2 regions of the Halobacillus seohaensis genome follow, and region 2 is predicted to be linked to the other one. Evidence: predicted binding sites of a transcription regulator. Region 2 holds the regulator's gene; the other holds the start of a gene.

Region 1 (15,947 bases), on a different contig from region 2:
CCTGCATCTCGAATAAGTTGAGCTCCAAACTCTGTAATATAAGCTATACCTATGATTTTTAAAATGGTTTTAAAATACACAGACTCAACCTGCGCTTGTTGAGCCATATATTGAAGGAGCGAAAAAATATATCGAATATGATCTAACACGGCTAGAAAAATTAATATCACGGTAAAAAGCAGGAGCAAGTAGGCTATTGATGAATGTTGTTCTTTCAATAAAATTATTAAAAAGGTAGCAACCAATCCAAGAGAAACAATTTGTATAATGTCCATAATGGTTATCCTTGGTATAAAAATACAGATTTGATTTGTTGAAATAAATCAGCGAGTCGCTGTAAAACGATGAACAAGACTATAATAAAACCTGTTAGAGTAACAACTTGAGCAATTTCTTCTTTCCCCATTTGTTTCAAAATACTATGAAACATCGCTACAATAATACCGATCCCAGCAATTTGAAATAGGATGGATGCGTCTTGAAACAAAAACGTCCCCTCCCCCTTATCATATAAGTAGTAAAACCACTAGTAGACCACTCAACACTCCAGCGCCTCTAGCTACGCGCTGATGTTTACTAGAAACTTCAATTGCCTCATTAAGTTGCAAATCTAGGTGATGAGAGGTTAATTTAATTTGTTTTTGCTGCTGTGTAAGGTCGTGCTGTCCTAATGTACTTCCAAATTGAATCAATATATCTAAATCGCTTTTATTCATAGCATTCCAAAACCATTGTTTTCTTAATTCTGCTGTCCATAAGGAACTGAAATCAGTACAAGCTGCCTTTTCCTTAACGAGATTAGAAAAGAAGTAGCAAATAGGAGGAGGCAGCACATTCGATAACTTTTCGCATACTTCCCATAGTGACGACTGACTATAGACCATCTCTGCCTCAATCATTTGTAAAGCACTTTTCCATTGTCTAATTTGACTTGGCCGCTTTTTAAATTTTGCAGCGATATCAAACCCGATCCATGTGGTAGCGAGTAGTACTATTAGGGCTCCGAACCACTCCATGGTCTCCCTCCCCATTTAAACGAACCAATTCATTTCCTTGTCCATCCAATATTTCTATAACCGCGTTTGCACGTACTGAAAGTCTTTCAAGAATGATGAAACGATCAAACGCTTCACTTTCTATCAGTTCCTGAACAGCATTACGTTTGGAAATCGTTTCACGGTTTGTCCCATGAACACTACAAATAACTTTCACACCCGTATGAACAGCTTCTTTTACAGCTAGTGCATCATCCAAATCCCCTATTTCATCAACAACCATCACCTCTGGAGACATGGATCGAATCATCATCATCATTCCTACAGCCTTAGGACAAGCATCCATTACATCCGTCCGTTCTCCTACATCTAATTGAGGTATACCTTCGTGACATGCGGCGATCTCAGACCTTTCATCGACAACAGCCACTTTCGATGCAGACGTAAACGTCGTTCCAGATCCAATCCACTTAGCAAAGTTACGTAAAATTGTTGTCTTTCCTGAATGAGGAGGACCAATAATGAGTGTATTCAACCATTCATCCTTCCTATATAAATAGGAAAGGGCTCGTTTTCCACTTTCTATCGTTGAACGAGCAATCCTTATGTTCATAAACGTTATATTCTTCAATGTTTCTATAACATTTTGATGGACATTTGCCTTACCAGCCAATCCAACACGATGACCTCCTTCTATTGTAATAAAACCTTCTTTCATTTCTTCTTTAAACTTATAAACCGAAAATTGACTAACTTGATTAAGTACAAATGATAGATCTAACTGACTTAGTTTTGTGTTCGAAATATAAGTAACGCCCCTCGTATCTAGTATCTCTAAACGTTTGTTTACACGAAGTCGGATTTCCTGAATGATATCCCAATTAATTTTCTGTTTTAGTGTGGGATGGTAAGGTACTGGAAATAGACGAATAATCTCCTCCATTCAACCAAAACTCCTTTAGATGCTTTACCCTATATGTATGTCTTGTCCGTAGAGTTATGACTGTTGCTAATAGAGAAAAAAGAGCAACCCTAGATGTAAGTAGTTCCGATACTGTGGAGAACTCTAAAATAACAAGTGAAATAACAAACAAAAACGCTTGGATTTTTAATGCCCAAGCGTTTTTGTTTATATTTTCTTGTTAAACTAAAGCCCCAGATTGTGTAATAAAAGAATAGCGGTTCCATTGCTTTTCATCGAAGAATCGCGGATGGTAGGCATACTCACCAGGTAAGTTCCTACACTTCAAATAAACACGCTATTACACCCGATTTTTAACAACTTATCTAGCTATTGTCATTATGTTATTTGAATTATCAGTAAAAAATAAGAGACCAAATCATATACGATTTGGTCTGCTAATCAGTATGCTATTTTGCATGTTTCTCCACCGAAACGGAACTACTTACACTAGATGAGGTACTCTTTTTAAAAATAATCTATGCGCGAGAAACGTATTTCCCGTCAGAAGTACTAATTAAAAGTAATTCTCCTTCATTGATGAAAAACGGAACTTGAACATTTAAGCCAGTTTCAAGAGTAGCTGACTTCGTTCCACCACTGGCCGTATCTCCCTTTATACCTGGTTCAGTTTCAGTCACTTTTAATTCTACGTTCTTCGGAAGCTCAACTCCGATGGTTTCAGCCTGGTAGGATTGAATTTGAACTTCCATGTTTTCCTTCAAGTATTTCAGTTGATCAGATATTTGATCTGTAGGTATTTCCACTTGTTCATACGTTTCTGTGTCCATGAACGCGTGCATATCTCCAGAAGTATATAAATATTGCATTTTCCGATTTTCAATATGTGCTTTTTCTACCTTCTCTCCTGCACGGAAAGTCTTTTCTTGAATATTTCCACTACGCAAGTTACGCAGCTTTGAACGCACAAAAGCTGCCCCTTTACCTGGTTTAACATGTTGAAAATCCATCACCTGCCAAATGCTACCTTCTACTTCTATTGTTAGTCCTGTTTTAAAATCATTTACTGAAATCAAAATATTCCCTCCTATTATAACGTTAGTAGTTCTTTCGTTGAATGGCTTAATCTCTCGTTACCACTCGCTGTAATGACAGTGTCATCCTCAATACGACAACCGCCTACCTTTGGAACATAGATACCTGGCTCTACAGTAACAACCATACCAGCTTCTAAAACTAGATCAGATCGAAAGGATAGCCCTGGTCCCTCATGGACATCTAAACCAATACCATGACCCGTCGAGTGTCCGAAATATTTACCGTAACCTTGTTCTTTAATATGATCACGAGTTAAAGCATCTGCCTCTTTCCCTGTTATACCAGCTTTTAAACCTTCCATTCCTATTAGCTGTGCTTGCAACACTGTGTCATAGATTTCTTTTAATTCATCACTAATTTCTCCTACAGCAATTGTTCTTGTGATGTCTGAACAGTAACCTTTATAGAGAGCTCCAAAGTCTAGAGTTACTAATTCACCAGATTGAATTTCTTTATCTGAAGCCACACCATGTGGTAAAGCAGAACGGTAACCTGATGCTACAATAATATCAAAACTAGATGATGTAGCTCCCTGTTTTCTCATGAAAAATTCCAGCTCATTCGAAACATCTATTTCTTTAACTCCAGGCTTTATGTAGCTTAATATATGTTGAAAAGCATCATCAGCTATTTTCGTAGCATCCTTTAATATAGTAAGCTCCTCTTCCGTCTTAATCAAGCGCAGTTTTTCTACAAGTCCTGAAGTAGGCACTAGCTCTGCATTAAAATGTTGGCGATATAAATCGTATTCCCCGTATGTAAGATGGTCTTTTTCAAACCCTATTTGACTTAAGCCTAACTTATTCACCTGTGAGGCTACTTCTTCATGCAACGGTGATTTATGTTCGATGATCTGAAATCCGTCTGCCTGCTCCGCAGCTTGTTCTGTATATCGAAAATCAGTAATAAACAGGGCATCATCCTCTGTAATGAGTAAAGCACCCGAAGACCCTGTAAAATTAGCAATATACCGACGGTTTTTATCACTCATAATAAGTAGTCCATCTAGTTCTTTATCTATAATAGCTTGACGCAAAGTTGATAGTTTCGTCATCTTACGCTCCCCCTTCACTTTCTATCTTTTGGATTAATCCTAAGGTTGCTATTCGATACCCGTCAATTCCAAAACCCACAACTTGCCCCATACATACTGGCGCCAACATGGAATAGTGACGAAACTCCTCCCTTTTGTGTACATTGGAGATGTGAACCTCCACTACAGGTGGAGTGATCGCAGCAATCGCATCTCGAAGGGCAACACTAGTATGAGTATAGGCTGCTGGGTTAAAAATAACCCCTGCAATATTCCCTTCCGCTTGTTGCAGACGATCAATAAGTTCCCCTTCATGATTTGACTGAAAATGCTCTAGTTCATAATTATGGCTTAAGACCACTTCCTGAACCATACTTTCAACATCAGCCAATGTAGCACTGCCATATGTCTCCGGCTCCCTGTTACCTAAATTATTTAAATTAGGTCCATTAAGTAAAAGCAAACGTTTCACAGATTATCAACCACCTTACTGGAATCAAAATGAATAGTCTATTTCATTTTATCATACTATGAGCATATCATCACTTAGCTCGCTGATTGTATTCATGAGACTCGAAGGAAATAGAGTATCCTATAAAAACCCCGTACAAGATAAATAAGCAAAAATTCGTCACCAGTGAATTACTTGATAATTCATTCCAGTGAGGAACTGCTCCAAAAATTGGATTCAATAAAAAAAATAACACACCGAACAAAGCCACCCCAAGTCCAAATCCTGGCCAAATACCATTCCATTGTTTCAAAAGGATATAATAAACTAGTGATACAAAAATCGATAAAAGACCAACGATAAGAACCGCTAGTGCTTCTCCTAAAAAGGAACCAGTCCAACTTGTTTGCCAAAAAGATCTAAAAATGAAGGAAGCAGCGGATACTTCAGAGAAATGAAAATAGTAGGAAATAGCTCCTAGCGCGCTCCATAATATCCCTGCAACAAAGCCCACTGTTAATGATTTTGCAAGTACGCTTTGTGGTGGTTCTTTTTTACTTTGATCCTTAACTTCATCTGCCATTATAATCACCTCAGCTTTATTTTTTCCAAACTTTACACTTTTCATCCACTCAGATCTTTTAAAAAGGTAGTGAAATTTTTATTTTTGCTGTAAAATAAAAGGAAGAGCAAATAGTTGATTAGTAAGTATACTTACACATTCCCGAGTATTATAGAATGGACTTAAAATAATTATGTAGATTCCTTGGCCCTATGAAGGGTTCTTCTAAGGAAGATAAATGAGTGTTGAATAATTCTAGTTAATTAGGAAATAATTAATAAGAACCAATTGTGGAATTCCACCAGATTATATTAAGTTACATCTTTTCTTTTATCTAGACCTTAACCTAGTGAAAAAAAGTTCTAATAAAATGATAAGAGTGGTTAAGAAAGTGGTATACACATAATAGGAAGGTCAACTTTAAAGTGAATTCATTTGAAGGAGGAAACAATCATGTCTAGAAAATGGATAACTCCAATCATCTACACACTAATCACCCTTGCTATTTTCTATGTTGGAGTTCAAATGTTCACGAACACTTCCAGCTTCCTTTCATCTATCATTATGATGATTGGGTTTGCCGCCTTAATCTATGGAGCAATCTACTTTTTCTTTCTTCGGCATCGCACCAGTGCACCTACAAACGGAAAAGAAATGAAGAAGTACAAACAAGCCGTCAAACAATCCAAACAAAAATACAAACCAACAAACACAGTCAAAGCAGTTAAAACAAAAGATTCTACTTCTTCTAAAAATCCATCTCCATTTAATTCGAAGAAAAACAAGCGAAAAAATTCTCCTAACTTACGAGTCATTCAAGGAAATAAAAACAGCAAAAAAGATCGAGCATCCTTTTAAAAGAATGCTCGACCTTTTTTTTATTTTGACCATCTTTTTAGGAACTGAAGAGCTCGCTGCCTTCCTATATCTAACAGAAACTCTTTCTGTTTTTTACTCAAATAAAAATCCGTAGTTTCTACATCTTTTACAGGAATGAAAATAATATCTCTACTCTTCGTTGTTGAGACATATCGAGCATCGTGAGCTTGTTTCATTGTCTGAAATAACGCTTGAAACATCTGGATAGCATTTTTAATGTTCCTTTCCGGTAACTGATCAGGTGGATCACTTAACTGCATTCCTACAATAGGTCTCGTTCGTCTACCATCATCATTTTCGAAAAGCCAAATAGGAAAATTACTTAATACACCACCATCCACAAGTAAGGACTTTCCATTTTTCCCATAAAGTTTAACAGGTCTAAAAAAATAAGGTAAGCTGGCACTTATACGTGCCGCTTTAGCGACAGAAAATGTTCGAGGGTCTATACCATAAGTCTCTTTTAAGTCATCAGGTATAACTACCATTTTCCCTAATGTGAGATCTGAACAAACCACTTTCAAACTACCCTCTGGTAGCTGGGCAAATGTACGAATACCTTTTTTGCTAAGCCATTTGTCCAGTATCTTTTCTAAATGATTACCTTTATACAAACCCATCCGATAATAAAGGAATAACCATTTTGAAAAAGGAAATACTTTGTCACTGACAGGTTCATCTATTAATGTTTCAAAAGATAGTTCATCAAGGATCACCTTTAACTCTTTAGAGGTATATCCAGCAGCGACTAGACATGCAACCATTGCTCCTGCCGAGGTACCAGCTACCCTTTGAAATTGATACTGGTTCTCCTCAAGAACTTCCAAGGCACCAATGAATGCTAATGCCTTTACTCCTCCGCCAGAGAAAACGCCATCAATCTTCACGCACATCCCCCCATGTTATATATATAAGAGAGATTATTACAGATAAGAACTTCCCATAATAAAAAAACGTACATTCGTAATTTGAAAGGGGGGAGATTTATACAGATGCAGCTAAGCATTTTAAGCTATCCGTGAAGAATGGAGGAAATGTATACCGATAATGCCCCAAGCGGTTACGGAGCATTTCCTGTGACCCCTTCTTATTACGTCCTCATTCTCATGGAAGGGGGGATCTCCTATGGGATACGCGGGGTAGGTGAGAACCCGAAGGCGGCCAGCCTGAGGAGGATCAGCACACGCCCACGGAAAGCGCCCACCGCTCCTTTCTCCATACCATTATCTCGGAATCGAGTCTTCAACAATTAGTTGTGCGATTTTAATTGCAATTAGCCTTACAATTTAGCCTGCAACTTCATATAAAAAAGTAGTTCAATTAAGGGCACAAATTGCAATTTTGCACTCCAAAACCGAACTACTTATCATTATGCGATTTGGTCTTTATTTTTGATGTTATTAACGAAACTTACTTATTAATATCTTTACGTCTTTTTATTATTCGTTATTTTGTTCTTCATTTTTTTGTTGAACAACTCTAAGTTCGTTTACACGGCTAGCGTTTTCTTCAAAATATTGGACGAGATCACCGATACGATCAATTGAATTCCAGCTTAGGTGATGTTCGATTCCTTCCACATCTTCATAAATTTTGTCAGCATCTACCCCAATAAGTTCGAGAAATTGTTCAAGCAATTCGTGTCGATATACAAGACGTTTTCCTACTTTCTTCCCTTTTGGTGTTAAAATAAGTCCACGGTACTTTTCATAATTCAAATATTGATCACGATCCAATTTTTGAACCATTTTTGTCACGGAAGATGGGTGTACTTGCAAGTTCTCCGCTATATCAGAGACGCGTGCATAGCCTTTATCTTCTATTAATATGTAGATTTGCTCGATATAGTCTTCCATACTTGGCGTTGGCATGTTAAACCCCCAATATAGCTTATGTTCAGTAGGTCGTTTCATAAAAATGATACACTAGTTTCTCTTTGAAAACAAGGAAGTTTCTCCAAGAGTAAAGGCGCTTGAATAATACAAGCGCCTTCGTTCAATCTTTATAGTCCACACTTTAACTGGGCATTACAATTGGTGCATGTATTACATCCACCTATATCTTCAACCGTACCCTGTCTACAGACTGGGCACGTGTCTCCTACTTCGGATCCAATCGTTACATTTGTTTTATCTAATTCGTGAACTGTGTCCATGAGTACAACATGAGGTTTCTTATCGTCCTCAAATTCTAGCTCAGTTTGTTCTCCATCAAATGCATTTTCTTCTGCTTTTAGAGTGAGTACTTGACTGTCTCGGCTGCCATCAACATAAACGGTTCCACCTTTAGCTCCACCGTTGTAAAGTCTTTGATACACTTTCTCTACTTGTTCTACAGAATAACCTTTCGGCGCGTTAACAGTTTTCGAGATCGAACTATCGACCCATCGCTGGATCACACATTGGGTATCTGCGTGAGCTTCTGGTGACATGGTCATAGCAGTGATAAACCATTCCGGAAGATGATCTGGATCTTGTTCAGGATGCTTGTCCAAGTATTCCTGAACAATATCAGCTTTCACTTCAATGAACTTACCTAATCGTCCACTTCTGTAATAAGAAAAAGAGAAATAAGGTTCTAGACCAGTACTGACCCCTACCATAGTCCCTGTACTACCAGTTGGTGCTACGGTTAGTAAGTGAGAGTTACGGATACCGTTTTTAAGTACCCCTTGCCTCACGTCCTCAGGCATACCTTTCATATATCCAGTATTTACAAAATTTTCTCTCAACTGCATCGTCTCTTCGTCAGTTTGTCCTATAAGGAAAGGAAAACTCCCTTTCTCTTCAGCCAATGCAACTGACTCACGATAGGCAGTAGTGGCAATCACTTCAAAGATTTCATCAACGAGTTGATTCCCTTCATCTGATCCATATTCTGTCTCACAATAGATGAGTAAATCATGCAACCCCATGACTCCTAAACCAACTCGTCGTTCTCCTAAAGCTTGCTTTTTATTTTCTTCAAGAAAATAAGGAGTAGCATCTATCACATTATCTTGCATGCGCACTCCTGTTGCTACAGTATTTCTCAATTTTTCAAAATCCACTTTTTTAGCTTCTTTATCTGCAACTGCTGCCAGGTTAACTGCTGCGAGATTACAAACACTATAAGGTGCTAAAGGCTGCTCACCACATGGGTTCGTTGCTACAACCTTTTGTCCGTAGGCACTTGCATTTGTCTCATCGTTAGCGTTGTCGATAAAGAATATACCAGGTTCAGCTGAGTACGTCGCACAAATACTAATGAGTTTCCACAATTCAGTTGCTTGAACGGTTCGGTAAGTTTTGACAGCGAAACCTTTCGCTTCCCATTCACGAACATCCCCACTAGATTGCCACTCATCATTATAAGTTGCCATTTCCTCTTTTGTGTATGATTCTACATCTGGAAATCTTAAGTTATAATCCTGATCATTTTCTACAGCATCCATAAAGTCTTTTGTAAGACAAACTGAAATGTTAGCCCCCGTAAGAAACTCAGGATTATTTACTGTATACGTTCCGCCTGTGCTCAGCTTCTCTTCAGCTTCCTGTATGCTCTTTTCTGTAAAACCTCCAAGACCCGGCATTGATTTATAATTTACGACACTTTGATATAACTCTTTTTCGATTTCTGATAATGGCTTGAATTTTAATTTTTCTTTCGCCAATTCCTTAATATGTTCATCTTCTGTATTTTCAATAAGGAAGCGCAGAATCCGCGGGTTTTGCATTTTCGAAATGATAAACTCTACAATGTCTGGATGCCAGTCGGCTAACATAATCATTTGTGCACCACGTCTTGACCCACCTTGCTCAACTAAATGAGTCAACTTAGCAATATCGTCTAACCAGGATACAGAGCCTGATGATTTTCCATTCACTCCTCGAGCAAGGGTATTACGAGGTCTTAACGTAGATCCGTTGGTACCTACACCGCCACCACGTGACATAATCTCCATAACCTGTTTTCGGTGGTCTGAGATTCCTTCCCTAGAATCTTGGATATATGGCATTACATAACAGTTAAAATAAGTAACATCTGTATTTGAACCAGCACCATAAAGCACTCTACCTGCAGGGATGAAGTTTAGGTTCGAGAGTTCCTTATAAAATTGATCGAAGCTTTCTTGTTTCTTCTTTTCATCTGCCTCTACTTCAGCTAACCCTGTAGCATTCCTTAATGCGATTTGCTCATAATAAACTTCCAGAGGCTTATCTATGGTGTCTAAATTTCTTGTAATTAATCCAGTTTCGCGTTCTTCTTCACTATCTAGCACGTTAACGAATTCAGGTTCAACCTTTACCACGGCTTTGTGTTTTTGCCAGTCGAGTGATTGAATAAATCCAAATCCTCGTGCTGGAAATTTGGGATCATCTTTGACGGTTAAGACGACAAAGTCTCCTTCTGCTAAGGTGAATTTCTCTGTATCTTTAAATGCATACCTATCTAACATCACTAGGCGTGATACGCCGGTGTGAGTCACATACATGTTTGGTGTTATTTCATGGACTTGATTAAATTTGCGTATATCCTCATTCAACCGTTCCACATTAATTTTTGCATTAGCATCACTGCTCGTGGGTGCCATTTGCATGCAAAATCTCTCCCTTCTTCCATGCTTCCTTGGGGGCATGTCTTAAAACTCCATATTGAATTAATATATAAGTAACATACCACATTCGAGAAAAATTAATCAATATATTGTACTCGATATTTTAAATCCCTCCATATATTGTGTTTTTGAACAACCTTGTAGAACTTTGTCAATTAACGAATCGTCCAAAATATAAAGTGAAACGGAGATATTTAAAGAAATTGAGGTTGTCTGTTAGTTGAACTACTTTTTTTATAACTTGCAAATTTTATCGAAAACATAAAACCCACAATTTCGGAGATTACCACACTATTTGAAATCCGACAATTTTTTATTTCTATCGCCAAGGTAAAAAAACTTTGAAATAAGATAGATTCCCTCATATAATAGATAGGGGAAGAGGGGGTATATAGAATGGAACTTTGGATTTTAATAGGAGCAATTGTCTTCTTAGTCGGCTTTGGTATCTTCCGATTTATGAAGGCTAGAAAAGTATTAACAACACTATCTGAAGATGAATTTAGGCAAGGATATAGAAAAGCTCAACTTATAGATGTACGCGAGCCAAAGGAGTTTGACGGTGGCCATATTCTAGGATCTCGTAATATTCCGCTTTCACAAATGAAAAATCGTTTAGTTGAGATTCGAAAAGACAAGCCTGTTTATCTTTATTGCCAAAGTGGAACGCGCTCCTCGAGAGCTGCACTTATGCTTAATAAAAAAGGATATTCTGACTTAAATCAACTTCAAGGCGGCTTTAAAAAATGGACAGGGAAAATTAAAACGAAGAAGTAAAAAGACGCTGCATTGAAGCAGCGTCTTTTTATTAATCTTCCCTGATATACCGTAAGATCGGTTTTCTGGCGGCAGTCGTTTCATCCATACGACTAACAATCGTTGTATGTGGAGCCTCTTGTACCTTTTCAGGATCAGCCTTAGCTTCATCTGCTATTTGCAACATAGCATCTACGAATGCGTCAAGCGTTTCCTTCGACTCCGTTTCTGTTGGCTCAGCCATAATGGCCTCTTCTACATTAATTGGGAAGTAGATAGTAGGTGGATGGTATCCGAAGTCAAGTAACCGTTTGGCTATATCTAAAGTACGTACCCCCAGCTTTTTCTGACGCTTGCCTGAAAGTATAAACTCATGTTTACAATGACGATCAAATGGAAGTTCATACTCCTTTTGTAACCGACGCATCATATAGTTTGCATTTAGTACGGCATATTCACTAACTTTCTTTAAACCTTCTGCTCCCATCGTACGAATATACGTATAAGCACGAACGTTAATACCAAAGTTTCCGTAATAAGGTTTTACACGCCCGATAGACTTTGGACGGTCGTACTCGAACACAAACATATCTTCTCGCTTCGTTAAAATAGGCTTCGGCAAGTAGGGTTCAAACTCCGCCGTTACTCCAACAGGTCCTGAACCTGGTCCTCCTCCTCCATGTGGACCAGTAAAGGTTTTATGAAGATTTAAGTGAACAACGTCAAAGCCCATATCACCAGGACGAGCATAACCTAAAATTGCATTTAAATTCGCCCCATCATAGTAAAGCTTACCACCCGCTTCGTGAATAATTGATGCCATTTCTTCAATATTTTCCTCAAAAAGTCCTAATGTATTTGGATTTGTCAACATAAGAGCAGCTGTTTGATCATCTACTACACGTTTCAAATCCTCTAAATCAACAAGACCTCTCTCATTCGATTTCACCGTAACAGCTTCAAATCCCGCTACTGTTGCTGAAGCGGGATTAGTACCATGAGCAGAGTCCGGTACGATTACTTTTGTACGATTATAGTCCCCACTTCCTTCGTGATAGGCACGGATCATCATAAGGCCAGTCCATTCCCCATGAGCCCCCGCTGCTGGTTGAAGTGTCACTGTATCCATACCAGTGATTTCAGTAAGTGTTTCTTGTAAATCATACATTAAACTAAGAGCACCCTGAACAGTTTCTGTTGGTTGCAATGGGTGAATATGACTGAATCCTGTTAGACGAGCAACATCCTCATTCATTTTCGGATTGTATTTCATCGTACAAGAACCTAAAGGATAAAAACCCGAATCTACCCCATGATTTCTTGTAGATAATGCTGTATAATGGCGCATTATTTGGAGTTCGCTTACTTCAGGGAGCTCTGCTGGAGTCTTTCTTACAAGGGTTTCTCCTAAAAGCCCATCAACATCTTCCTCAGGTACGTCCAATTCCGGTAAACTGAATCCAGTACGACTCTCTTGGCTATGTTCAAAAATCAATGGAAAGTCTTGATCAGCCACACATATCCCCCACTTCCTTTACGAAATGATCAATTTCATCTTTCGTCCGTATTTCTGTTACAGCAATAAGCATATGTTCCCTAAGGTCCTCAAAGTCTTTGCTTAAATCATATCCTCCGATAACTCCTTTACCAAGAAGTTTCCTATTAACATCACTCACACTTTGGTTAAGTTTGACTACTAGTTCGTTAAAAAAAGCACCTTGAAAAGCAACTTCGAAACCAGCTAATTTTAATTGTTTTTTCATATAATTAGTTTTTTGGATATTCATCCAAGACATTTTCTTAAGACCTTGCTTTCCGAGTGAAGACATGGCTACAGAAGATGCCAATGCATTTAATGCCTGGTTCGAGCAAATATTGGACGTTGCCTTGTCACGGCGTATATGTTGCTCTCTTGCTTGTAAAGTTAAAACAAAACCCCGCCGACCTTCTTCGTCTTTCGTCTGCCCTACTAGTCTTCCAGGTACTTTTCTCATCAATTTTTTAGTTGTTGCAAAATAACCACAATGCGGTCCACCGTATTGTGCTGGAATCCCAAATACTTGAGCATCGCCGACAACAATATCAGCTTCAAATTCTCCCGGAGGAGTTAAATAACCTAGAGCTAATGGATTGCTAGAAGCAATAAGCATAGCCTTTTTCCCCTTATCCACGATTTTTCGCACCTTATCGAGCGGCTCGATTTGCCCAAAGAAATTCGGGTACTGCACAACAACACTTGCTGTATTCTCATCCATCTCTTTTTCTAATTGTTTGAGATCTGTCATTCCATCCATATGATCAATCTCAACTACTTCAAGACCTGGACCTTTAGCATATGAGTAAATAACGGCTAGCGATTCTGGATGAATCGCCTTCGAAACCAGAACTTTCTTTTTCTTCGTATGACCAGCTGATACATTTACCGCTTCAGCAAGTGCAGTACTGCCATCATACATTGAAGAGTTTGCTACATGCATACCGGTTAATTCACAAATCATCGTTTGAAATTCAAAAATTGCTTGCAACTCTCCTTGAGATATTTCCGGTTGGTAAGGTGTGTAAGCGGTGTAAAATTCTGAACGAGAAATTACGTGATCAACGATAGAAGGGATATAGTGATCATAAACCCCCGCACCTAAAAAGCTTGTATGTGATTTTGCATTTACATTTCTGTTAGATAGCTCTGTCAATTCTTTTGTTAATGCATATTCATTTTTGGGTGGCTTAATATTTAAGTCATCTTTAAACCGAACGTTTACAGGAATATCTGCAAATAATTCCTCTGTCGACTGTACCCCAATAGTTGAGAGCATATCTTTTTTGTCCTGTTCCGTCATAGGTAAGTATCGGAATTCCATAAGTTTTCTTCCTCCAATCGATTATCGCTTGTAGAACGGTGTGGCTACAACTTTCGCTTTTAAGGTACGTTTACGAACTTGAACATGTACTTCTGTACCTTTTTCTGTATACTCTGTCTTGATTAGAGCCAGCCCTACATTTTTTCCTAATGTTGGAGACTGTGTACCAGTTGTAATTACTCCAATAACTTCAGATTCGTTTAACACTTCATAACCTGTTCGAGGAATCCCATTATCTATCATTTCAACTCCTACGAGTTTTCGTTTCAAGCCTTCTTCCTTCTGAAGTTGCAAAGCCTTTTTCCCAATAAAATCAGCACCCTTTTTCAACTGAACTGCAAAGCCTAACCCAGCTTCAAGCGGTGAAATATCAGGACTTAACTCTTGCCCATAGAGTGCTAACTTTGCTTCAAAACGCAGCGTATCTCTTGCCCCAAGACCAATCGGCTGTACACCGTAGCTTTCTCCATTAGAAAGTATTGCTTGCCACAATGCGGGTCCTGAATGGCTTGGCAAATAAATTTCAAATCCATCTTCGCCTGTATACCCTGTACGTGAAACGAGCGCTTCATCTTCTACTCCTTTAAAAGCGACACCTTGAGCAAAGCGAAAAAACTTAATTGAAAATAAATCTGTGTCGGTTAACTGTTGTAATATTTTTTCTGCATAGGGTCCTTGTAAAGCCAATTGTACATATTGATCAGAAACATCCGTAACCGTTACCTGTCCTTCTACATGGTTTTGTAACCATGTTACATCCTTATTTCTATTGGCGGCGTTTACGACGAGTAAATACTTGTTCGCTTCTAGCATATACACGATTAAATCATCTATCGTCCCACCATTTTCGTAACACATAATTGTATACTGTGCTTTACCAGGCTCTAATTTTGAAACATCATTTGTTAACATTCTCTGCAAATAAGTTAGGCTCTCTGTTCCCTCAACAAAAATTTCGGCCATATGGGAAACATCGAATAAACCTGCTTTTGTTCTAGTCACCTCATGTTCATCTTTTATACTAGAGAACTGAACAGGTAAGTCCCAACCTCCAAAGTCAATCGTCTTAGCACCAAGTTTCTTGTATTCGGCATATAGCGGTGTTCGTTTCAAGTTCGCCATGCTTTCACTCCTTAGACCCATTAATTTTTTGCATAAAAAAGAGACTCCACCGTAATTATTCGGGAGTCTCTGTCCGTGCACCAGAAAGTTTCGCGTCGTTAGCGAGCAAAATACGCCTTAATTACGCATGCTTCTTGGGTGGTTTACTATGTATTGTAAACACTCTCCAGAGTTGCGTCCTACAGAGGTCTTCTTTGCCTGAGAGATTCACAAAACTGATTGCTTGCTCCTTCGGCGCTACAATAAGTAGGCTCTCCCCCTGCAGTCATTCGCATTAGTATTTTATTAGATTGACCTGGGCATACTAACCTGTAAAGCTTACGACAAACTCTCTTAATTTCAGCTTCATTATACCATAGAGACTATAAACATACAGAATAGATTTTAAAATTTCTAAAAAAGCTTACGACAACGACAAAAACACAAGGAGGAAAAGGCGTTGATCGATGTTCATTTTGACCAACACTTTCTCAAACAATTATCCGATCAATTAGAGGAATCAGATGATCTTTGTTCATGGGAAGAATACAAACTTGCCTGGAAAGGGTTGAAACTGCAATCGATCCCTCAGTTTGACGGGCTGCTTGCACCAAATCAACTCCCCCACATAGAGTTCTTGGATCATCAAGTAAAGGCTTGTGAAAAAGTGGTACACGAAATGAGCGGACGTGCAA
Region 2 (15,947 bases):
GAATACAAATTCTAAAATTATGAAAAGTGTAACAAAAGAAATCGTTAAGTACTCTCCGGATTGCTACATTGTTGTACTAACAAACCCGGTAGATGCTATGACGTATTCAGTATTCCAAGAAGCTGGTCTTCCGAAAAATCGCGTCATCGGTCAATCTGGGGTATTAGATACCGCTAGATTCCGTACATTTGTAGCCGAAGAACTTAATGTATCTGTTAAAGATGTGACTGGATTTGTACTTGGTGGTCATGGGGATGATATGGTTCCACTTGTACGTTATTCTTTTGCGGGCGGAATTCCGCTTGAAAAGCTAATATCAAAAGAACGTTTAGATGAAATTGTACAACGTACTCGCACAGGGGGCGGAGAAATTGTCGGTCTATTAGGAAATGGCAGTGCTTATTACGCACCAGCTGCTTCCATCACACAGATGGCGGAAGCAATACTAAAAGATCAACGTCGTGTACTTCCTGCTATTGCTTATTTAGAAGGTGAGTACGGCTATGAAGGAATTTATCTAGGGGTACCAACAATCCTAGGTGGAGACGGTATTGAAGAAATTATTGAACTGGATTTAACAGAAGAAGAGAAAAAACAGTTAGATAAATCAGCAGAATCTGTTAAGAATGTTCTAGATGTATTAAATTAAAACAAAAAGGATTCGAGGTCTTATCCTCGAATCCTTTTTTAAACAGGGATTGAAAACGCTTTCCGTGAAGGGTGATCTTATGTTAGGCAAAAAAAGAAAATTAGGTAAAAAAATTCATGAATTAAAAGTAGGTGATTCATTTACATCTTCTTCAGTAATAGAAGATCGGGACTTATTAATGTACCTGGGCTTAACAGATGATGCAAATCCTTTATACATTCAACATGACTATGCGTCAGAGACACCGTTTAAACGACCGATTGTTCCAACAATTATGATTGTTGGTAAGATTTCATCAATGATTTCTATGGATCTCCCTGGGCCCGGAAGTCATATTATAAAACAAGAGTTGGCTTATCCAAAACCGGTATATCATTATAACGAGATTAAAATTACACTTGAAATAGCTTCCGTTTACAAAAAGGAGCATTATGTTGATCTAACGGTGGTTGGATATGATGAAGAAGGAGACGAGGTTGTGACTGGAAAGTTATCTGTTCACCCTCCTTATGAACCTAAATCGATGAATGCAAGTTCGCTTGAGAATTTTTATTAATACTATGAATAGCGGATGGTCTCATACTAACCGGTTTAGTTTAGGGAGAGAAAATTGCTAATATAAAGTAAACAAATTAGTATTGATTTTCAACGAGAAATTAGCATAAATAGCAAAAAAACGTTCAGAAATCATCTAAATAGTTCGGTTTTGGAGTACAAAAACATATGTAGAGGGAAAAATAGCAACAGAATTATCGAACCAATTAACATACTAAATAACATTACAATTGGTAAAGAAAAACGCTTGGACATTTTAATATCCAAGCGTTTTTCTTTATATTTTCTTCTTCAACTAAAGTATCCTTTACTTGAAGAGTCAGCTTCGAGAGATGTTGTTTCCATTATGGTTGAAAGCGTTTGGAAGTCCGGGAAATCACTCGCTTTCCATGGGCATGTGGCGAGCTTCCTCGGGCTATCGCCGATCATGTTCATCCCAGCTCTTACGCCTTATAAGGACGAAGGCTACATCTAGTTCATCAATCCTATCAGGCGTTATCCAGCTCCAGCGCCTAGCGGCTAGTGAAACTTCCCTCGCTTCTGTACGATAAGTCAACATCGAATCACGATGTTCTTCGTGTTTCCTTTATCTCCGACAGCTCAGTCCAGTCCATACGCCGCTGACCAAGGCGCCTCCGCTTTTAAAGGTGGAGTCTCGCGATTTCCCGGACCTCCTTGCCATTGTGAGGCAGACGGAAACCTCAGTAATTGGTTCTTCAAATTGTAGGCTATTCATAGATGGGAGTTTGCAACTGCACACTTGTTCCATATGGTGTAGCGAACACAGAAGACGACTCATGGCAGTAGGGCCGTTCATTAAAAGCAAAGGATGGGTGGCTAGGAAACGGGGGGATTCCCAAGCCCCCCATTCGATGTGTGAGAAACGAATCCCTTTCCCAGAAGGACTATCTACCACTATCAGTGTTCTATTGCAATGAACCTCTCTATATCAAGGATTTTAATAGGATAGCCCGCTAACAAGATTTGCATGCAAACTTAGGAATGGCTGCCTTTTCTTGAAGTGGTATCGAGACACTTATAAGGCAAAGGGGCGGAGGGAAAGCGAGCCGTTTCCCGCAGCCCCTACATTCACACAAACATCTCGAATTCAAGTCTTCAACAATACGGCTTCGTTAGTTTAATTGTAATCGTCCACAATTTCTCTATATATTTTAACATAAATCCCAATATTCCTTTTGCCATATAGCATGGGGGAGACGTTTCCCGTTACCCTTCCTCTGTCTTTACTAACGGAACCATTTTTTAAACTCTTTATCCAACAAGACTGCTCGATTATCGAATAAACTTCTTCCTGAATTCGGCAACTATCACCATGAACGTTTAACATAGTCTTATTTTTAAAATGTTATTTTTCTGTAAAAATTGTAAAGAGACGTGCTAATCTGTAAACTTCGATGTATGATGAAAATATACATAAAAGTTCATTGAGGGAGGATTATCGTGAAACAGAGAATTTTGATAGTAGATGATGAAGAATCAATAGTAACCTTGTTAAAATATAATATTGACCAAGCTGGATTCGATAGTGATGTGGCTTATACTGGAAGTTCAGCATTAGAGAAAGCTTCTACTACGACTTATGACTTGATCGTATTAGATGTTATGCTTCCTGAAATAGATGGGATGGAAGTTTGTAAACAATTACGTCAAAAGCAGGTGCAAACTCCAATCTTAATGTTAACTGCTAAAGATGATGAATTTGATAAGGTTCTTGGTTTAGAACTTGGAGCAGATGATTACTTAACGAAGCCATTTAGCCCGAGAGAAGTGATTGCAAGAATTAAGGCTATCCTCAGGCGTCTCGTTCGAGAACCCGCAGAAGAAACCATGCAAAAGATACAAGTAGCTGATTTAATTATTTATCCTGAACAGTACGAAGCCACAATCAAAGGTGAAGCACTAACCTTTACCCCTAAGGAGTTTGAGTTGCTTTACTATTTAGGGCGAAATATTGGACGTGTTCTATCGAGAGATCAATTACTTAGCAAAGTGTGGAATTATGATTTCGCAGGAGATACCCGTATCGTTGATGTGCATGTAAGCCATTTAAGAGAGAAAATTGAACCTGATACAAAAAAACCTGTATACATTAAAACGATTCGTGGACTTGGTTACAAAATGGAGGTTCCAAAGTAAATGTGGTCTAACACGAGACCTTTATTAACTTACACGGTATTGGTTGTTATCGTAATGGTTAGTTTGGGAATTTTATTAGCTCAATTAACACGAGGTTATTTTATTAATATTTTTGAAGAAAGGATTTCTATAGAAAGTGAGTATTTTGTGACGTCTATAGAAAACTTTTTGAAAGAAGATGATGTGACGAAGGAGTCTCTTAATGAATATAGTGAGGAATTAAATACGAGTATGATATTTCTTTCGGAAAATTTCGAAGTTATTATTGATACGGTAGGGGCGACTGAGCAGTTTTCCGATGAAGATAAACAGATGATTATTAACGTTGTCCGTAATAACGACCGCGAAATGGGTGAAGGGAAATTGTTAGATAATGTGTTCTATTATCCTACCTCCCAAACGATAGGCGATATTTCTGGAACACTTGTGCTTATCTCACCTGTAGAGTCTTTGTCAAATATAACAAAAAATATATGGTTAATTATTGGATTGACCTTATTACTAGGTCTTGTTGCTATTTTTCTTATAGGCTTTAATGTATTTTCTAAGTACATACGCCCGATCCGTTCAGCTTCAGAAGTAGCTAATGAATTGGCGATGGGAAACTACAAAGCTCGTACTTATGAAAGTCATTTTGGAGAGGCTGGTCAATTAAGTCAATCCATTAATATTCTAGCTAGAAACCTTCAAGAAATGACAAGTTCTAAAGGAATGCAGGAGAATCAGCTAGAAGCTGTAATTAATAATATGGGAAGCGGACTTATCCTTATTGATGAAAAAGGTTATATTCTTCTTGTGAATCGGGCTTTCTTAGATAGTTTTGGTGGGGAAAAGCTGGAGTATGTCGGATACCTTTATCATGATGCAATCCCTTATACTGTCATTCATGAGACGATCCAAAGCATTTATTTGTTTGAAGAAACGATAACTGAAGACTTTGTCATGCCAGTTCATATAGATCAAAAACATTTAGAGGTTACTGGCGCTCCTATTTTTAGTGAAGGTAATAAGTGGAAAGGGATTGTTCTCGTTTTCCATGACATTACAAATATGAAGAAGCTAGAGCAAATGCGGAAAGATTTTGTAGCGAATGTGTCCCATGAATTAAAGACTCCGGTTACATCGATTCGGGGATTTTCTGAAACGCTGCTGGATGGAGCCATGAAAGATGAAGCTATGCTTGAACAATTTCTTCAAATTATTTTAAAAGAAAGTGGAAGACTCCAATCACTTATTTTAGATTTATTAGAGTTATCGAAGGTAGAAAGAGAGGACTTTCACTTAGCGGTTGAGAGCATAAACATCCAACAGTTGTTGGATGATCTTTTACCGATCGTCGAGCATCAGGTAAAAGAAAAAAATATATCGATGCATAGTCATATTCAAGGTGAAACGATTGTGGAAGGAGATTCGAGCCGCCTAAAGCAAGTATTCATTAACTTAATAACCAACGCTGTGCATTATACTGGAGAAAATGGGTTAATTGATTTGACATTTGAGGATTATCATGACCATGTCATCATAAGTATTCAAGATAATGGGGTCGGGATACCTGAAGAGGAAATTCCACGTATCTTTGAACGGTTTTATAGAGTAGATAAGGCGAGAAGTCGTAATTCAGGTGGAACGGGGCTTGGGTTAGCTATTGTTAAACATATTATTGAAGCACACCATGGATCTATCCAAGTTGAAAGTGATGTTGACGTAGGGACAATCTTTCATGTCAAACTTTTTAAAAAGTTTACAAAGGATTAATAAAAATATAAAAATTTAATAACGTTTCATTGTTATGCTATTTTTGAAACCCTTTCATCCAAGGTGTTTTCTCTTTTGGGCAGAAGCTTCCCTCGCTTCTGCTCTTTTTTGTAGATTTTTTCTTCTTTTATTGGAACATGGTAGAATAAAGGCAGTTAAGTTTTAAAGAGGAGCTGAAAAAATGGCTGAAAAAGTAGTTTTAATAGATGGAAATAGTATTGCTTATCGAGCGTTCTTTGCTTTGCCTTTATTAAATAACGATAAAGGGGTTTATACCAATGCGGTCTATGGTTTTACTACAATGTTATTGAAAATATTGGAGGAAGATAATCCTGATCGATTACTTGTAGCGTTTGATGCAGGAAAGACAACTTTCCGTCATGAAACTTATTCCGAATACAAAGGAGGGAGACAAAAGACTCCCTCTGAACTTTCGGAACAATTCCCTATCTTAAAGGAATTGCTTGATGCATTTGGGATTACGTATTATCAGCTAGATCAATTTGAAGCAGATGATATTATTGGTACCCTAGCCACTCAAGCTGAAAGCGAGAATTTTGATGTGAAAGTTATTTCTGGAGACAAAGATTTGCTTCAGCTAGTTTCAGATCGAATCAAAGTTAGCCTTACCAAAAAAGGAATTACAAATGTGGATACATATGATCCTTCATTTATGGAAGAGAAGATGGGCGTACGACCGGATCAGATTATTGATTTAAAAGCCCTTATGGGAGATAGCTCTGATAACATTCCAGGTGTTCCGGGAGTTGGTGAGAAAACTGCGGTTAAATTACTGAATCAATTTGATAAGTTAGATTGTGTCTATGAAAGCCTTTCTGAAGTAAGTGGCAAAAAACTTAAAGAAAAGTTAGAAACTAATAAAGAAGATGCCTTCATGAGCAAACAGCTTGTTACAATTGAGCGAGCAGCTCCTATTCAAATCGGGTTAAATGATATTCTTTATAAAGGGTATGAGAGTCAAAAAGTTGCGGCGATTTTCAGAGACCTGGGCTTTCAATCATTAATTAATAGAGTATCCTCTGATCAAGAAGGTTCAGATGAAAATTCTACACCTGAAGAGTGGGACGCGATTAATGTGGAAGTCATTCATGAAGTCAACAAAGATATGTTTACTGGTGAAGAAGCGGTCGTTGTAGAAATGCTGCACGAAAACTATCATCTGTCGCCAATTGTGGGGATTTCGATTGTGAATGCTGATCATCATTTTTTTATAACGATTGAGGATGCTGAAAAATCAATCGTATTTAAGGAATGGGCAGAAGATCCATCGATGCAGAAATGGGTATTTGATGCTAAGCGAACGTTAGTAGCATTAAAGCGTCATGAAATCTTGATAAAGGGAATATCATTTGACCTGTTGTTAGCCTCTTACTTAATTAATACATCTGAAAACAATCACGATGTACCTTCGATTAGTCACAGGATGAATGAGAGAGCGGTTCAATATGACGAGGAAATTTATGGCAAAGGTGCTAAGTTAAAGGTCCCTGAGTCTGAAAAAGTGCTGCATGAGCATGTTGCTAGAAAAGCATTGGTTCTTTATCATTTAAAGGAACCGATGGAGAATCAATTAAAAGATAATGAACAGTTTAAATTATATCAGGAATTAGAAATGCCTTTAGCTTTAATTTTAGGAGAAATGGAACATCGTGGAGTACAGGTTGATATTGATCGTTTAGAAAATATGGGCAGTGAGTTAGAGGGTAGATTAGCGGAAATCAAATCCGAAATTTTTGAGCTTGCTGGAGAAGAATTTAATCTAAACTCCCCTAAACAACTAGGACCGATATTGTTTGAAAAACTTGAACTTCCGGTCATTAAAAAAACGAAGACAGGTTATTCAACATCTGCAGACGTATTAGAGCAGATACAAGACCAACATGAGATCATTGCTAAAATATTACTTTATCGTCAGCTTGGTAAACTTCAATCAACGTATATAGAGGGCTTATTAAAAGTAGCTAATAAGAATACAAGTAAGATCCATACCCGTTTTAATCAGGCACTAACACAAACGGGACGCTTGAGTTCAATAGAGCCTAACCTGCAAAACATTCCAATCCGTTTAGAAGAAGGGAGAAAGATTCGAGAGGCTTTTATTCCATCGAAGAAAGATTGGGTAATGTTTGCTAGTGACTATTCACAAATTGAACTTCGAGTACTTGCTCATATTGCACAGGATGAAAAATTAATGAATGCATTTAAAGAAGGTAAGGATATCCACACTCAGACAGCAAGCGAAGTTTTTGATGTTGCAGGGAGTGAGGTAACTTCTGAGATGCGTAGACATGCAAAGGCTGTAAACTTTGGTATTGTATACGGAATTAGTGATTTTGGATTGTCCCAGAGCCTTGGAATTTCAAGAAAAGAAGCTAAACAATTTATTGAGAAATATTTGGACAGCTATCCAGGTGTTAAAACTTATATGGAGGAATCTGTTCGTGAAGCTAAAAGACTTGGCTATGTAACGACGTTTATGAATCGTAGAAGGTATTTGCCTGAGATTACAAGCCGTAACTTTAACCAACGAAGTTTTGCAGAGAGGACAGCAATGAACACTCCTATTCAAGGAAGCGCGGCTGATATTATTAAACAAGCAATGATTGATTTAGATCATCGGTTGAAAGAAGAAAATTTAGAAGCACGTATGCTCCTTCAGGTTCATGATGAATTAATTTTAGAAGCTCCAAAAGAAGAAATTGATCAATTAAAAGAGGTCGTTTCAGAAGTTATGGAGCAGACGGTTGAGTTGGATGTACCGTTAGAAGTGGACTATTCTTATGGACCAACTTGGTACGATGCAAAGTGAGTGAGGAGAAGTAAGTATGCCTGAATTACCGGAAGTAGAGACTGTAAGGCAAACGTTAAAACAATTGATTATCAATAAAGAAGTTCAAGAAGTTTCGATTTATTGGAATAATATTATTAAACAGCCGAGAGATCCCGATGACTTTCGAGCATGGGTTCAAGGACAGACTATTCGGGACATTAATCGAAAAGGAAAGTTTCTTATATTTGAAATGGATCACATCGATATGGTTTCCCATCTTCGGATGGAGGGGAAGTTTGGCGTGTACGATTCATCGGTTCCTAAGCCTAAACATACCCATGTCATCTTTCACTTTACTGATGGCTCAGAATTACGCTATGATGATGTGCGTAAATTTGGAACGATGCATTTATTCGAGAAGGGTCATCAATGGCAAAATAAACCATTGAATCAACTAGGACCTGATCCCTTTGATCCTGATTTCACAGCCAACTATTTTTATCGAGCCTTACAAAAGACCTCGCGCAATATTAAAGCTGTACTGCTTGATCAAAGCGTAGTAGCTGGGTTAGGAAATATTTATGTTGATGAAGCCTTGTATCGTGCTAGGATTCATCCGGAGAGAATAGCTAATCAACTTACTTTTGAAGAAGCGCGCGGAGTTCGTGATGCTAGTACGGAAACCATTATTGAAGCAGTTAAGCAAGGTGGTACAACCATTCGATCTTACTTAAATGGTCAAGGTGAAATGGGGATGTTTCAACAGCAACTTCGAGTTTATGGAAAAGAGGGGACAGATTGTCATGGATGCGGTAATGCGATTCTTAAATTAAAAGTCAGTGGTCGAGGAACTCATGTATGTCCTAACTGCCAGCAGTAACACATAATGGTTATTTGCCCATATACTATCTCACATTGAAAATTTCAGAGGTGAGTTAGATGGGGACCATACTATTTACGCTATTATTTGTAATTGCTGTTAGCATGGATAGCTTTGGTATTGGTTGTATGATCGGATTGAAGCAGATACATTTGTCATTAAAAGGAATTTTCGGGATTGCGATTTTATCGGGGTTGTGTTTTTTAGGCTCGGCTAGTATTGGTTACATTCTACTGCCATTTGTAGAAGCTGAACTTTTTGAAAGGATTGGTGCATTGGCTTTTATTGGTTTAGGTCTCTTTTTTATATGGTCAAACACAAGACATCCTGTTCAAGATGACTCTGATCCCATATGGATGCAACCAACACGTGTATTACAATCTCCCGAAGCGGCAGATGTGGACCATTCAGGTGGCATTAAGGGAAAAGAGGTCTTGCTTCTAGGAATTGCTCTTTCTCTTGATACTATAGGAGCAGGTATAAGTGGGGTATTTATAGGGATTCCTCCATTTTATACAGCAGGCCTTATTGTACTTATGACCAGTCTTATGCTTTATGGAGGACTGAAAAGTGGAGCGAAGTTAAGTAAGCAGGTTGACTACTTCTCAGCATTACCCGGGCTCTTACTTATCATCATAGGACTAATCAAACTTTTATAAGAAGGGATGAATAGGATGGGAGTAGTTATCGGACTTACAGGGAGTATTGCTACTGGTAAAAGTACAATATCCCAAATGTTTCAATCGTTCGACATTCCTGTAGTAGATGCAGACATTATTTCAAGAGAAGTCGTTGAGATTGGAAAGCCTGCCTATCATCAAATTGTTGAATGTTTTGGGGAAGAGATTTTGAATGAGGATCGTACATTGAATCGAAAAAGGTTAGGGCAAGTTATTTTTAAAGATCCAAAAAAACGTAAATATTTAAATGATATTGTCCATCCCCAAGTACGAATAGAGATACTTCGGCAAAGGGACGAGTATGTAAAGCGAGGCGTGAAGGCAGTTGTTCTAGATATCCCCTTGCTGTTTGAAAGTCAACTCGCTCACTATGTTGACCGGACTTTAGTCGTTTATGTTGACGAAGAAACTCAATTAAAAAGGCTTAAGAACCGTGATGAATCATCGGAAGAAGAAGCGCGTGATCGTATACAAGCACAAATTACAATTAGTAAAAAAGCAAAAATGGCTGATGAAATCATTGATAATACAGGGACAGTTAAAGAAAGCTTTCAACAATTACAACAGATACTGGTTAATTGGCATGTCCTAAATGAACCTGATTGAGTGAACACTCTGTCAGGTTTTTATTTTTCAAAATAAATGCTAAACAAACTCACACAAACGCTTTCAATGTGTTATACTATTTTTGAAAAAATAATTTAAAGTATAACACATACGGGAGGCCTGGCTTTATGGAGAAAACAAGAGTAGCAATTAACGGTATGGGGAGAATTGGGAGAATGGTCTTCAGAAAAGCAGTCTTAGATGATTCGATTGAGCTTGTAGCTATTAATGCGAGTTATCCCGCAGAAACAATTTCTCATATGTTAAAGTATGATAGTATCCATGGACGTTTTGATGGTGAAATTGAGGCAACTGCTAATGGAATCTTAATAAATGGAGATAAAATACAATTATGCTCTGAGAGGGATCCTTTACAACTTCCTTGGAATGAGTTGAATATTGATATTGTAATTGAAGCTACTGGTAAATTTAGGACACAAGAAGAAGCATCTCTTCATCTACAATCTGGTGCTAAAAAAGTTATCATAACTGCTCCGGGTAAATCTGTAGATGCAACGATTGTCATGGGAGTCAACGAAGAGGTTTACGATCCAAATGAACATGATGTGATTTCCAATGCGTCATGTACTACGAATTGCCTAGCACCAGTAGTGAAAGTGTTAGAAGATCAGTTTGGTATAGAAAATGGACTTATGACGACCGTTCATGCTTTTACAAACGATCAAAAGAATTTAGATAACCCTCATAAAGACTTACGCCGAGCAAGAGGGTGTACACAATCGATTATCCCGACTTCTACAGGAGCTGCTAGAGCACTTGGGGAAGTTATACCTTCTTTACACGGAAAGCTAAATGGGGTTGCTCTAAGAGTGCCTACGCCAAATGTATCACTAGTCGATTTAGTAGTGGATTTAAAGACGGCTGTTACAGAAAAAGAAGTAAATGAAGCTTTTTGGAATAATAGTAAAGAGAGAATGAAGGGGATTCTTGAGTATAATGAGGAGCCGTTAGTGTCTATTGATTATACGACTTCACCCGCTTCCGCAATTATTGATGGTTTATCTACGCAAGTTATGGGGGAAAGAAAAGTGAAAGTTTTAGCTTGGTACGACAATGAGTGGGGGTACTCTTGCCGGGTAGTTGACTTGGCGAAGCATGTTGGAAATTTATTGAAAAATGAAAAAGCGGCAAAGGTATCTTAAATATTAGCCGATTTTTTCATTGTATTTTATAATAGAAAGTATCCATCCTTTTAAACTTGAAATGTTTCTTGCAAAAATGGGATAAACCGTATATACTTTTTTTGACCTTCTGAATTCTGTTCATTTCATGTCTGCTCAAAGGGTTAGGACCTCTCAGGACTAACTTTCCCCCGTGGTAGTACATGTCTGTATATTTAGAAGAGACATTAGTCACTGTACAAAAGGGGGATCCTTTAAAATGGATACAATGGGAAGACATGTAATAGCTGAATTGTGGGATTGTAATGAGGATAAACTAAATGATATGAATTATATTGAACAAGTTTTTGTAGATGCTGCATTAAAAGCGGGGGCCGAAATTAGGGAAGTTGCTTTTCATAAATTTGCTCCTCATGGAGTGAGTGGGGTAGTTATTATTTCAGAATCGCACTTAACAATCCATAGCTTCCCAGAACATGGTTACGCAAGTATTGATGTGTACACATGTGGGGACCGAATTGACCCTAATGTTGCTGCACAATTTATTGTAGACGCTCTAGAGGCTGGCAGAAATGAAACGGTCGAAGTACCAAGAGGAATGGGACCTGTAGAAGTTGAACAGTCAAGGGCTTTATAATATAAAAAAACACACAGATGTCTGTGTGTTTTTTTATATTATAAGTACTAGATGCTTAGCTTTTCTTTTTATCAAAACGTGTTAAAATAAAAACAGATCATGTCGAATTTTTGTAAGGGGTTATGTCGTGAAAGGTTTTATTTCTAAATATATTAGCACTCATTCTGAAACAAGTGAAGACCATAAAGACTCGTTCCTTAAAACGCAATATTACAAAGCAAAACGAGATGAAATATTCCATGCAGTAGAAGAAATGTTTCCTTCTCCTTCTGAAATTGTAGCAGTTTCTAAAGAAAGAGGAGAAATAACGATAAAGTACAAAGGAAGTAGAAAAGCCTTTATTGTAGCAACTATTATTATGGTTCGTCCTTTTCAAACGGCAGTGGACTTCTCAGTAACTACGGATTCTGGAGGTCCAATTGATTTTGGTTTTAGTAGAAAGTTAATTATAAACAGTTATGAGAAATTGGATCATCAATTTTCCAAGGTTGATCAAGCCAAATGATATACTGAAGATATGAAAAAATGTGGAGATGATTGTTTTGAAGTGTCCAAATTGTCACTATAAAAGCACCCGTGTACTAGACTCAAGGCCCATAGAGGATGGGCATGCGATCAGACGTAGACGGGAGTGCGAAAAGTGCGATTTTCGTTATACTACATTTGAACGTGTAGAAGAAGTTCCTCTCATTGTTGTTAAAAAAGAAGGCACCCGGGAAGAGTTTAGTCGAGAAAAACTAATGCGGGGGCTTATTCGAGCATGCGAAAAGCGTCCGGTTGCTGTAGAAGAACTCGAAGGAGTTACTCAAGATATTGAGAAAGAACTTCGTAATCGTGGTGTTTCTGAAGTACAAAGTAAGGATATAGGGGAAATGATCATGGGAAGGCTTTCCACTATTGATGAGGTCGCTTATGTTCGATTTGCATCTGTTTATAGACAGTTCAAAGATATTAATGTATTTATTGATGAATTAAAAGAATTAATTAAACATGAAGATAAAGGATGAGCCCCAATGGCTCATTTTCTTTTTTCAATATAAATTAAAGAAAGGGGGCGAATCATTTGGATTCCTCTATCGGTAAGTTACTCCCTGTTGACGGGTTTAGATTAACAAAAACAGGAGTAACACCCAAAAATGAACATTGGTCCTTAACTCACCTGTATCAACCTGTAGTTGGTCAATTGGCTATTTCTCTTTATCAATTTCTATGTAACGAATATGATACAAGTGAACACAACCATCTTCAGACACATCATATGTTAATGACATTCCTTTCAACTCCTCTTGATAAGATTTATGAAGCGAGACAAAAGCTCGAGTCAATTGGATTGTTATGCACATTTGTAAAAGAAAATGAAGATAGAGTTTATTTATATGAAATTCGTCCGCCTTTCTCAGCTGAAGAATTTCTTAGAGATACTTTTCTTTCCTTGCTTCTTCAACATGAAATTGGAGCGGATAAGCTTAAACTTTTACAAAAGAGGTTTATCAAGCAACAGGTTTCGACTGAAGGATATGAAGAGGTAACGGTATCTTTTGATCACATGTTCCATAAAGGTCTTCCTTCTTCGTTCACTCAAGAAAAACCAGTTGATCAATCGAATCGTGAAACTAATAAAACGAACAAGGGACCTGTTTTTTTAGAACATCGTATCGATTTTGAATGGTTGCACGGGGCACTTAAACAGCGTATGTACCCAGCTAATAAGATATTATCTGGTGACAATCGCAAACTGATTCTCCAACTTGCAGCTCTTTATAATCTAACTTCTATAGAAATAGAACGTGCCCTTACGTGGGCTATTGATGATGAAAATGAGCTGAATTTGGAAGAATTTAAAGCTGCCTGCCATGATTTCATGAGAAAAGAAACAAAGAAGGCTGACCAGGTTATCAATCAACGTGAAAAGCTAGCTAGTACTACGAATGAATCTAGTAGTAAAGAGGATCAATTCGTGCAATTGTTAGAACAAATATCCCCACAAGAATTATTAGAAGACCTTTCTAGTGGAAATCAAGCAGCAGACCAAGACGTCCGAATGATAAGAGATGTGATGACTGAACAAGGCTTATCTCCAGGAGTTATGAACGTTCTCGTCCACTACGTACTGTTAAAAACAGATATGAAGCTTTCCAAATCTTATTTAGAAAAGATTGCAAGTCACTGGGCTAGAAAGAATGTAACAACTGTTCGCCAAGCTATGAATTTAGCTAAAGCGGAACATCAGAAGTATCAGCAATGGGGCCAACAAAAGAATACTTATAAAAAGAAAAGTACAGAGGTCATCCCAGAATGGTTTAAAAAACAGGATCAAAAAAGGGAACAAGAAGAGACTTCCTCAGTTGATACATCTAATTTGGAAGAAAGAATACGGAATCTGTCTAAAAAGTAATGAAATGTAAGGGGGGCAACCCGAATTGGAACCGATTCAAAAGTCTTTAAAACGATGGATGAAGAATCACAAACAATTTCAACAGCGCTTGGATCATATGAAACGGGAAGTATTGCAAGATGATGACGTGAAAGCTCTAATTTCGGCTCATCCTTCGTTAACCAAGGAAGCCATAGAAAAGCAGTTGATAAAGTTTTATGAATATCAATCACAGTCCAAGAATTGCGAGAAATGTCCTTCTAGAGAAGCATGCATTAACATCTTGCAAGGTTATACACCAGAAGCGAAAGTAGAAGGTACGGAATTGAAGCTAACTTACAATAAATGCTATCGAGAGATCAACCATGAACAAAAAAGAAAGCAAGAATCCTTGGTAAGTAGCTTGCATATGCCAAGAGAAATTCTGGAGGCAAGGCTCGAACGGTTAGACTTAAAAGATACAGATCGAGGAGCGGCTGTTGAAAAGACGATTCAGTACCTTGAGGGAATTAAGGAAGAACTTCCAGGTAAGGGTCTTTATTTTCATGGACCTTTTGGTGTCGGGAAAACGTATTTCCTAGGAGTTATTGCTAATGAATTAAGCAAGAAAAATATTTCATCGATGCTTATTTATATGCCGGAATTTGTACGTGAAATGAAGGCATCAATTAAAGACGATTCCATGAACAGTAAGGTGGATGCATTTAAGAAATCACCCGTCCTACTGTTGGATGATATTGGTGCGGAGTCTCAGTCAGCCTGGTTTAGAGATGAAATTTTAGGGTCCATTCTACAATATAGAATGATGGAAAGACTTCCGGTGTTTTTTACTTCAAACTACAGCTTGAAAGAGCTGGAAAAAGTATTAATGACAAGTAATCGTGGGGATGTTGATCAAGTTAAAGCCCAGCGTATAACAGAGCGTATTCGTCAATTAAGTGAAATCGTAACGGTAGAAGGAAGAAACCGACGAGGTTAAAGCGATAGGCTTTACGCATGTTTTTCTCACACTTCACATATGTATAAAGTACAAGATGCTTTAAGACCATTTATCAAGGATAGGTGTTCAATAAAAAGCTTTACACGTAGTGGTGAGGAGGAAGTGATGTTGGTTTGTGTGCAATTTTCTAAACGGAAAGAAGCATTTACATTTTATCAATCTCTTTTTGACACCTGTTCGAGACAGGAGTTGTACGGGGAAATAAAAGAGGAAAAAAATAAGTGGAATGTTTACATTAATCAGGATCTAGATGTTTCGTTTTCAGAGATAAGCCAAGCTATACTAGAAATTATGTATAGCCGCAAACTTCATGGATGGATGGAGGGGATGCTTCGACATCGCTTTTACTATGACGATCCAAAAGAAATAGAACGGGTGATCCAGCTCTCTTCGAAGTTAAAAGAAAATCCACCAGATGGAATCTATCTTCCCCCTGTCGATTTAGAAGTTGAACGATTTGTGAGAAAGAAAGTTCTAGAATATTCATTTGCTGACTTTGATGAGCTTTCTGCAGCTTGTTTGGAGTATATTTATCATGATTTGCTGGAATTTACAGGGAAATTATTGGATGAATATAAATTAGAAGAGGCTCACCAGATGATGGTTGATTCTTGGAGACGTCGGGTGAAAAGTAAAGAGAGCTCCGTTCCGCTATTGCATGTTCTATATGAGGAAAAGATCAGGTATTTTTTCCCTGAAGGTAATGAGGTTGGACGAGCAG

The links. The regulator NrdR, encoded in region 2, represses ribonucleotide reductase genes. The targets are predictions, from matches to a motif close to AACACNATATATNGTGTT.
Region 1: the regulator NrdR is predicted to act here: its motif matches at 10,647-10,664, upstream of ACFQIC_RS01800 (vitamin B12-dependent ribonucleotide reductase).

The regions. Positions count from the first base shown of each region.
Region 1 covers NZ_JBHSZV010000004.1:290,886-306,832, forward strand. Annotated here, with positions in the region: gene spoIIIAD (stage III sporulation protein AD) at 1-275, opposite strand, end outside; gene spoIIIAC (stage III sporulation protein AC) at 281-487, opposite strand; gene spoIIIAB (stage III sporulation protein SpoIIIAB) at 507-1,016, opposite strand; gene spoIIIAA (stage III sporulation protein AA) at 961-1,938, opposite strand; gene efp (elongation factor P) at 2,436-2,993, opposite strand; gene ACFQIC_RS01770 (M24 family metallopeptidase) at 3,008-4,069, opposite strand; gene aroQ (type II 3-dehydroquinate dehydratase) at 4,071-4,520, opposite strand; gene ACFQIC_RS01780 (YqhR family membrane protein) at 4,591-5,082, opposite strand; gene ACFQIC_RS01785 (SA1362 family protein) at 5,515-5,919, shown strand; gene ACFQIC_RS01790 (patatin-like phospholipase family protein) at 5,940-6,827, opposite strand; gene mntR (transcriptional regulator MntR) at 7,380-7,811, opposite strand; gene ACFQIC_RS01800 (vitamin B12-dependent ribonucleotide reductase) at 7,943-10,513, opposite strand; gene ACFQIC_RS01805 (rhodanese-like domain-containing protein) at 10,934-11,314, shown strand; gene gcvPB (aminomethyl-transferring glycine dehydrogenase subunit GcvPB) at 11,346-12,809, opposite strand; gene gcvPA (aminomethyl-transferring glycine dehydrogenase subunit GcvPA) at 12,802-14,151, opposite strand; gene gcvT (glycine cleavage system aminomethyltransferase GcvT) at 14,173-15,273, opposite strand; glycine riboswitch at 15,341-15,445, opposite strand; glycine riboswitch at 15,449-15,542, opposite strand; gene ACFQIC_RS01825 (DEAD/DEAH box helicase) at 15,713-15,947, shown strand, end outside.
Region 2 covers NZ_JBHSZV010000014.1:93,990-109,936, forward strand. Annotated here, with positions in the region: gene mdh (malate dehydrogenase) at 1-649, shown strand, start outside; gene ACFQIC_RS06755 (MaoC family dehydratase) at 729-1,205, shown strand; gene ACFQIC_RS06760 (hypothetical protein) at 1,356-1,679, shown strand; gene ACFQIC_RS06765 (response regulator transcription factor) at 2,666-3,361, shown strand; gene pnpS (two-component system histidine kinase PnpS) at 3,362-5,116, shown strand; gene polA (DNA polymerase I) at 5,298-7,946, shown strand; gene mutM (DNA-formamidopyrimidine glycosylase) at 7,963-8,787, shown strand; gene ACFQIC_RS06785 (manganese efflux pump) at 8,847-9,446, shown strand; gene coaE (dephospho-CoA kinase) at 9,462-10,073, shown strand; gene ACFQIC_RS06795 (glyceraldehyde-3-phosphate dehydrogenase) at 10,202-11,236, shown strand; gene speD (adenosylmethionine decarboxylase) at 11,475-11,852, shown strand; gene ACFQIC_RS06805 (cytosolic protein) at 11,980-12,357, shown strand; gene nrdR (transcriptional regulator NrdR) at 12,395-12,859, shown strand; gene ACFQIC_RS06815 (replication initiation and membrane attachment family protein) at 12,916-14,247, shown strand; gene dnaI (primosomal protein DnaI) at 14,273-15,205, shown strand; gene ytxC (sporulation protein YtxC) at 15,245-15,947, shown strand, end outside.